2 regions of the Desertibacillus haloalkaliphilus genome follow, and region 2 is predicted to be linked to the other one. Evidence: riboswitches for the same ligand, from Rfam matches in the RefSeq annotation. Region 2 holds a riboswitch; the other holds the start of a gene.
The links. A riboswitch is a leader RNA that binds a small molecule or an ion and turns the genes downstream of it on or off. The one in region 2 is predicted to bind cobalamin.
Positions count from the first base shown of each region.

Region 1: linked by a shared signal. The riboswitch ahead of cobJ (precorrin-3B C(17)-methyltransferase) and the one ahead of KH400_RS11210 (ABC transporter substrate-binding protein) in region 2 are both predicted to bind cobalamin.

Region 1 covers NZ_JAHPIV010000012.1:101,075-104,291, forward strand. Annotated here, with positions in the region: gene bioB (biotin synthase BioB) at 1-819, shown strand, start outside; cobalamin riboswitch at 959-1,145, shown strand; gene cobJ (precorrin-3B C(17)-methyltransferase) at 1,442-3,052, shown strand; gene KH400_RS14435 (sirohydrochlorin chelatase) at 3,075-3,217, shown strand, end outside.
Region 2 covers NZ_JAHPIV010000009.1:17,968-21,184, reverse strand. Annotated here, with positions in the region: gene KH400_RS11215 (FecCD family ABC transporter permease) at 1-683, opposite strand, end outside; gene KH400_RS11210 (ABC transporter substrate-binding protein) at 646-1,650, opposite strand; cobalamin riboswitch at 1,818-2,002, opposite strand; gene KH400_RS11205 (MogA/MoaB family molybdenum cofactor biosynthesis protein) at 2,143-2,658, shown strand; gene KH400_RS11200 (ATP-binding protein) at 2,842-3,217, opposite strand, start outside.

The sequences.
Region 1 (3,217 bases), on a different contig from region 2:
AATATGATTATTAATGCTAAAAGTGGTTTATGTCCGGAAGATTGCGGATATTGCTCGCAATCCATTGTTTCGGATGCACCGGTGGATAAGTATTCCTTTCTTGATAAAGAAACGCTCGTAGCCGGTGCGAAGGAAGCGATGAATCGAAAAGCAGGAACGTATTGCATTGTGGCAAGTGGACGTGGACCGACGGATCAAGAGTTAAATCAAGTTGTAGAAGCTGTCGAGGAAATTAGAGAAACGATGCCATTAAAAATTTGCGCTTGTTTAGGTCTATTGAGTGATGAAAAAGCAGAAAAGTTAAAGGAAGCGGGGGTTCATCGTTATAACCATAACCTTAATACCCATGAAGATAATCATGAAAACATCACCTCAACTCATACGTACGAAGATCGTGTAAACACTGTCGAATCTGTGAAGCATGCAGGAATGTCACCCTGTTCTGGGTGTATTATTGGCATGGGAGAAACGGACGAACAAATTGTTGAAACAGCGCTTGCCTTACGAAAGCTTGATGCTGATTCCATTCCAGTTAACTTCCTTCATGCGATTCAAGGCACGCCCCTTGAAAATTACGGTCGCACACATCCAATGAAATCGTTGAAAGTATTAGCTTTAATGCGCTTTATAAATCCAACCAAAGAAATTCGTGTATCTGGTGGTCGTGAAGTGAATTTACGTACCTTACAGCCCTTAGCTCTCTATGCTGCTAATTCAATTTTTGTAGGTGATTATTTAACGACTGAGGGTCAGTTAGTAGAGGATGATCATCACATCATTGAGGATCTTGGTTTTGAGATTGAAGAATGTGCGCTTTGAACCTCACATGACTGAAATCACGAGTGTTCTCTCCCTATTCAAAAATAATAGTATTTTTCGACAAGAGTAGTAGTTTTTAGGAAAATTTCATGAAAATAATTGACAAAGTTTTTCGCCTGCTATACTGTTATAGTTAACAATTTCATTTAAGGGAAAAGGTGAGGGTTACGATTCGTAACCTTCTAATAGGGAAGTCGGTGAGAAACCGACGCGGACCCGCCACTGTAATTGGTTGCTCTCTGCGAAACCACTGTTCATATCGAATGGGAAGGTGTAGAAGAGCGAGAACCATAAGCCAGGAGACCTGCCTTTTCTAACAACACTGTTTGACCTACGGGGAATAGGGAAGTGTTAGAGAGCAGAGTCTAAGTTGAATACTAAAAACTAGTAAACAATCATTCAAGCATCTCTAACCTTCCAATAATGGTTAGAGATGCTTTTTTCGTTTTAGATGTAGCAGAGAGTATGTTAACAAGGGTACGTATACTCTCACATTGAGGTAGAGTGTGAAGAATAGACGAGAGATTCATAAACTTGAGTAAAAAGGGATGTTTAATAAGTTTAGTGATCATGCTGTTTGGTCACAACAAGTCATTGGAGTCTATAGATGGGAGGAAGTTGTATGGAAATGAACCTAGGGAAATTACTAGTCATTGGATTTGGGCCTGGGAATGAGGAACATATGACGTTTCGGGCAAAAGAGGCGATTTTGGAAAGTGATGCAGTTATCGGTTATAACACATATATTGATATCATCCGTCCACTATTGACAGATCAAGAAATTGTTCGTACCGGGATGACAGAAGAAGTCAGTCGTGCTCAGGAGGCGGTCAGGCAAGCAGAACAAGGTAGGAGTGTCGCGGTCATCTCGAGTGGCGATGCTGGTGTTTATGGGATGGCTGGTTTGATTTATGAAGTGCTCATTGAGCAAGGGTGGAAGGAAGAAACAGGCGTAAGGGTTGAGATTATTCCAGGAATTTCAGCGATTAATTCTTGTGCGTCGCTATTAGGTGCACCTGTGATGCACGATGCCTGTACGATCAGTTTGAGTGATCATCTAACGCCTTGGGAATTAATTAAAAAGCGTGTAGAAGCTGCAGCTCAAGCGGACTTTGTCATTTCTTTATACAATCCAAGAAGTGGGCGAAGAACTCGTCAAATTGTTGAAACACAACAGATCCTCTTAAGCTATCGGTCACCAGATACACCGGTCGGGTTAGTGAAAAGTGCATACCGCGAGCGTCAACACGTGGTTATCACTGATCTTGCACATATGCTTGATCATGATATCGGGATGCTAACGACAGTTGTGATAGGTAATAACTCGACGTTTATGTACGACGGTAAGATGATTACACCGCGTGGCTATCAACGCAAATACACGTTAGATAGCGAGGAACAGCAATTAAAACCGCACCAACGATTACAAGAACAAGCTGAGCCTTGGGCTATGCACCAAGGTGGATCTCAAACAAAAGCAGAGGTAGCTTCAGCCGTTGACTTAGCTGAGGAAGCTATGACAAAAGTAGGTTGCAAGGAGTCTGAACATAAACAGTCATCGGAATTTTCAAATGAGTTTAGGCAACAATCGATTTTTGAATTTGCTGTGTCTCCAGGTATTGCAAATAAAAAGATCAGCGCTCAGCAAATGCTTTCGATTGCAGAAATAGTTGGTGAATCAGGGACAATTGAGTATACACCAGACCATGAAATGCGAATATCGGTACATACGGATCAGCCAGATGAGATCACGTCAAGGTTAAAAACTGAGGGCCTGTTGTTATTACCGATAGGCAATGTTGTTAAAGTGAAAGCATGTGACTTTTGTGATGGTGAAAAGCGTGATGCGATCCCTCATGCAACGGAATTACAGGAAAAGCTAGGTGGGTTGTCTGTACCAAAGGCAATGACCATTGGCATTAATGGATGTGGAATGGCCTGTTACGGTGCAACGGCAGATGACATTGGCATCATTTATCGAAGACAAAAATTTGACCTTTTTTTAGGAGCAAAACGTACAGGTAGAAACGCGCATGTCGCACAGCTCGTGGCCGAAGGTGTAGAACCAGATCAAATTGTTGAAACCGTTGTGGCTGTTGTTGAACAATTTCGTGAGCGCGGTTTACCAAATGAGCGTTTTCATAAATTTTTTAAACGGGTTCAAGAGATTAATGGCTTCAAGTTCCGTGATGTACCGGATCAAGTCGTTGTTGATGAAGTTTGTGGAGATTAAATAGAAAAGGGATGTGTTACGCATGAACGCTGTCTTATTTATCGGTCATGGAAGTAAGAAGAACGAAGGAAATAGTGAAATTGCTCAATTTGTTGAATCAATGAAACCGGAGCTCGATGTCCCGATTGTAGAAACATGCTATTTAGAATTTGCTCAGCCATCTAT
Region 2 (3,217 bases):
AGTAAAAGCAACGTCCCTAAAAGAAAGAATGGAATAATGAGGTAAACGTAATTCCATCCCCTCATGGCCACACTTCCCATGAGCCAACTAATAATTTGCCGCAACTCTTCTCCTGTCATTGCGACCATTAATGAGATCAATGACCCTAGAAATGAACTAAAGATAATACCTGCTAGAATAATCGTCTCAGCTGACATGGATCTTTGCACTAAGCGCGCAAAGAAAATCACAAGAAATAATGTCACAAAGCCTGAAACAATACTAACAACAGGTAACGTGAATGCACCTAATATAGGAAGAGATATTCCTAAAAAAAATACGAATACAGCCCCTACAGCCGCACCCGATGACACACCTAACGTATAGGGATCCGCTAGTGGATTTTTCAAAAAACCTTGAAAAGCAGCGCCAGCTACCGCTAATGAGGCACCTACAAATAAAGCTAGCAATACACGCGGTGCACGTATGTCGATGACAATGTTTGTAAGCATCGGCTCCACTGCCGTTTGAATCGGTAATTGTAAAACTTCAGATCCAAAAATCGTCAAAATGGTGGAAAAGGGAATCGATAACGTTCCAATCGATATCCCTACAAAAATTGAAAAACATAAAAATAAAATGGCAACTAGGTACGCTACTAATATATTATTGTGAAAAAACTTCTGGATAGATGAGCTTTGCAAGTTCCTCGACCCCTTTTGCAAGACGTGGACCCGAACGAGTAACTTGATCCGAATCAACATCATACACACGCTCAGTTTTAACTGCTTCGACGTCACTCCATGCAGGTCTACTCATGATCTGTTCTTTCGGATTATCGATATAAAACCCATACGTCGTAATGATTACATCTGGGTTTAATGATACAGCTTCCTCCTCAGTATATTGGGTCCACCCTTCACTTTCCTCAGCGGCATTTGTAGCTTGAATAATCTCTAGCATTTCATGCATAAATGTCCCTTTGCCTGTTGTAAAAATCTCAGGTGCTGGAGCTACTTCGACCCATACCTTCACTCGGTCTTCATCCCTGACATTAGCAGCTGCTGTTTCTTGGATATTTTCAATCGTTTCTTGCATCTCAGTGATGATCTGATCAGCTTCTGTCATTGTCCCAGTTGCCTGGCTGATCATTTCTATCGATTCATAGACTTCTTGAATTGAATTTGCATTATTGACAATAAGAACATCAACCCCAGCGTTTTCCAACTGTCTGAATCCTTCACTTAAGGAGTCCGCATTTGATGCATGTCCTAATACAAGGTCAGGCTGTACGGCCAACACTTTTTCTACATTAAAATTCATATCTCCGATGACTTCTTTTTCTTGTGCCTCTACCGGAAAATTACACCATTCAGTTACACCTACAATATTGTCTTCTAACCCTAGTGCAAACGCAATTTCGGTATTACTTGGAATAAGCGTAACAATACGTTCGGGCTTTTCTTCAAATGTTACTTCATTATCAAGTGCATCTGTCACTGTTACTGGGAACTCAGCACCAGTCACTTCTTCACTTCCCTCTGATTGATCTGCCTGTTCTTGAGGTTGTTCTTCATTTACTGAGGTATCATCCGTTTGACCATCTCCACATGCTGTCATCATGACAGCAGCCAATACTGCTACAATCAATTGCAAATACCATTTCTTCATACGTTTCCTCTCCTTTTCAATTCTTTGGTGACTAACATTCAACTGAACGTATCAACCTATGAAAAAAAGAAAAGGCTCCCTCCTTGGGAACCTTAAAACAGTAAAGTTAGGTTGATAATCGTTGAACAACCATCAACACTATAAACTGTTTCACCTTTTCCTCGAAGGATTCACACATCTTTAAGGCAGGTCTCCTGACTTACGCATTAACAAACCATTCTCCTTCCCATCCAAGTTGGACAGTGGCATGTAAACAGTTCTGGCGCTTACAGTGGCGGGACCGTGTTGGATTTTCACCAACTTCCCTTTTAACATTCATGAATATTGAATGACCTTAAATATATAAATTCAGTTGTTTTGATTGTTTCATTATACATTCTTTTGTCACTGTTTAACAGTAGTTTGCTAGAAAATTGTGAAACGGTAGACACCTTTGTCGAACCATCTGGTATAATGAGGGCAATAATAATCGCTTATAAAGGGAGTGATAATATGTCTGTCGAGGAACATAAAAAGCAAGCAGCAAGCTCAGTGAAATGTATGATCATTACAGTATCAGACACACGAACAAAAGAAACCGATAAAAGTGGTAAACTAATCATGAAATTGCTTGAAGATCGCAATAATGAAGTAAGTGAATATCAAATTGTAAAGGATGAATACGATGATATTCGATCGCTACTACACAGGGCTTCTGAACGGAATGATGTTGACGCTGTGCTCTTAAACGGTGGCACAGGAATTTCTTTTCGAGATACGACATATGAAGCGGTTCGTGACTCATTAGATAAGGAGATTCCAGGATTTGGTGAGCTGTTTCGTTATTTAAGTTACGCTGAAGATATTGGATCTGCAGCGATTTTAAGTCGGGCAATTGCCGGCATCTGCAAACATACAGCCATTTTTTCAATGCCTGGTTCGAGTGGCGCTGTGTCCCTAGCTATGAACCGATTAATCTTGCCTGAACTTACCCATGTACTACGAGAAGTAAACAAAGACCGGCGTTAATATCCATTAACGCCGGCCTTTCGTTACACAGATAACGATTATTTAAACAAATCGGTAAAAAAGGGGACCCCATTCAACCGCGACCTTAGGAACAATAGATAAAGTTTCTATTCTTTCTCAAAGGGGCGCAGTCACATTTGGAATTATCCCTTTTTTTTGTTACGTATGAAACAAAATTATTCGTTACATTTCGTCTGTTTCCTCGTTTCGGTGTGGAAGATAAAAGGTAAATGTCGTACCTTCATTTATTTTGCTGTGTACAGATATTTGTCCACCGTGAGCTTCTACAATGTTTTTGGCAATCGCTAATCCCAAGCCTGTCCCCGAACGTCCACGTGTTCTTGCTTTATCTGCTTTATAAAAACGTTCAAACACATAAGGTAAATCTTCTTCCGGGATCCCTGACCCTGTATCTTGCACATCAACTTTTATTCCCTCATCTAACGATGTGACAACTAATTTCACCCGGTCATCTTCACCCGTGTGTCGAATTGCATTATGAATAAGGTTTGTTAACACCTGTTCAATCCGATCAGGATCAAACCATAATATGTCATGA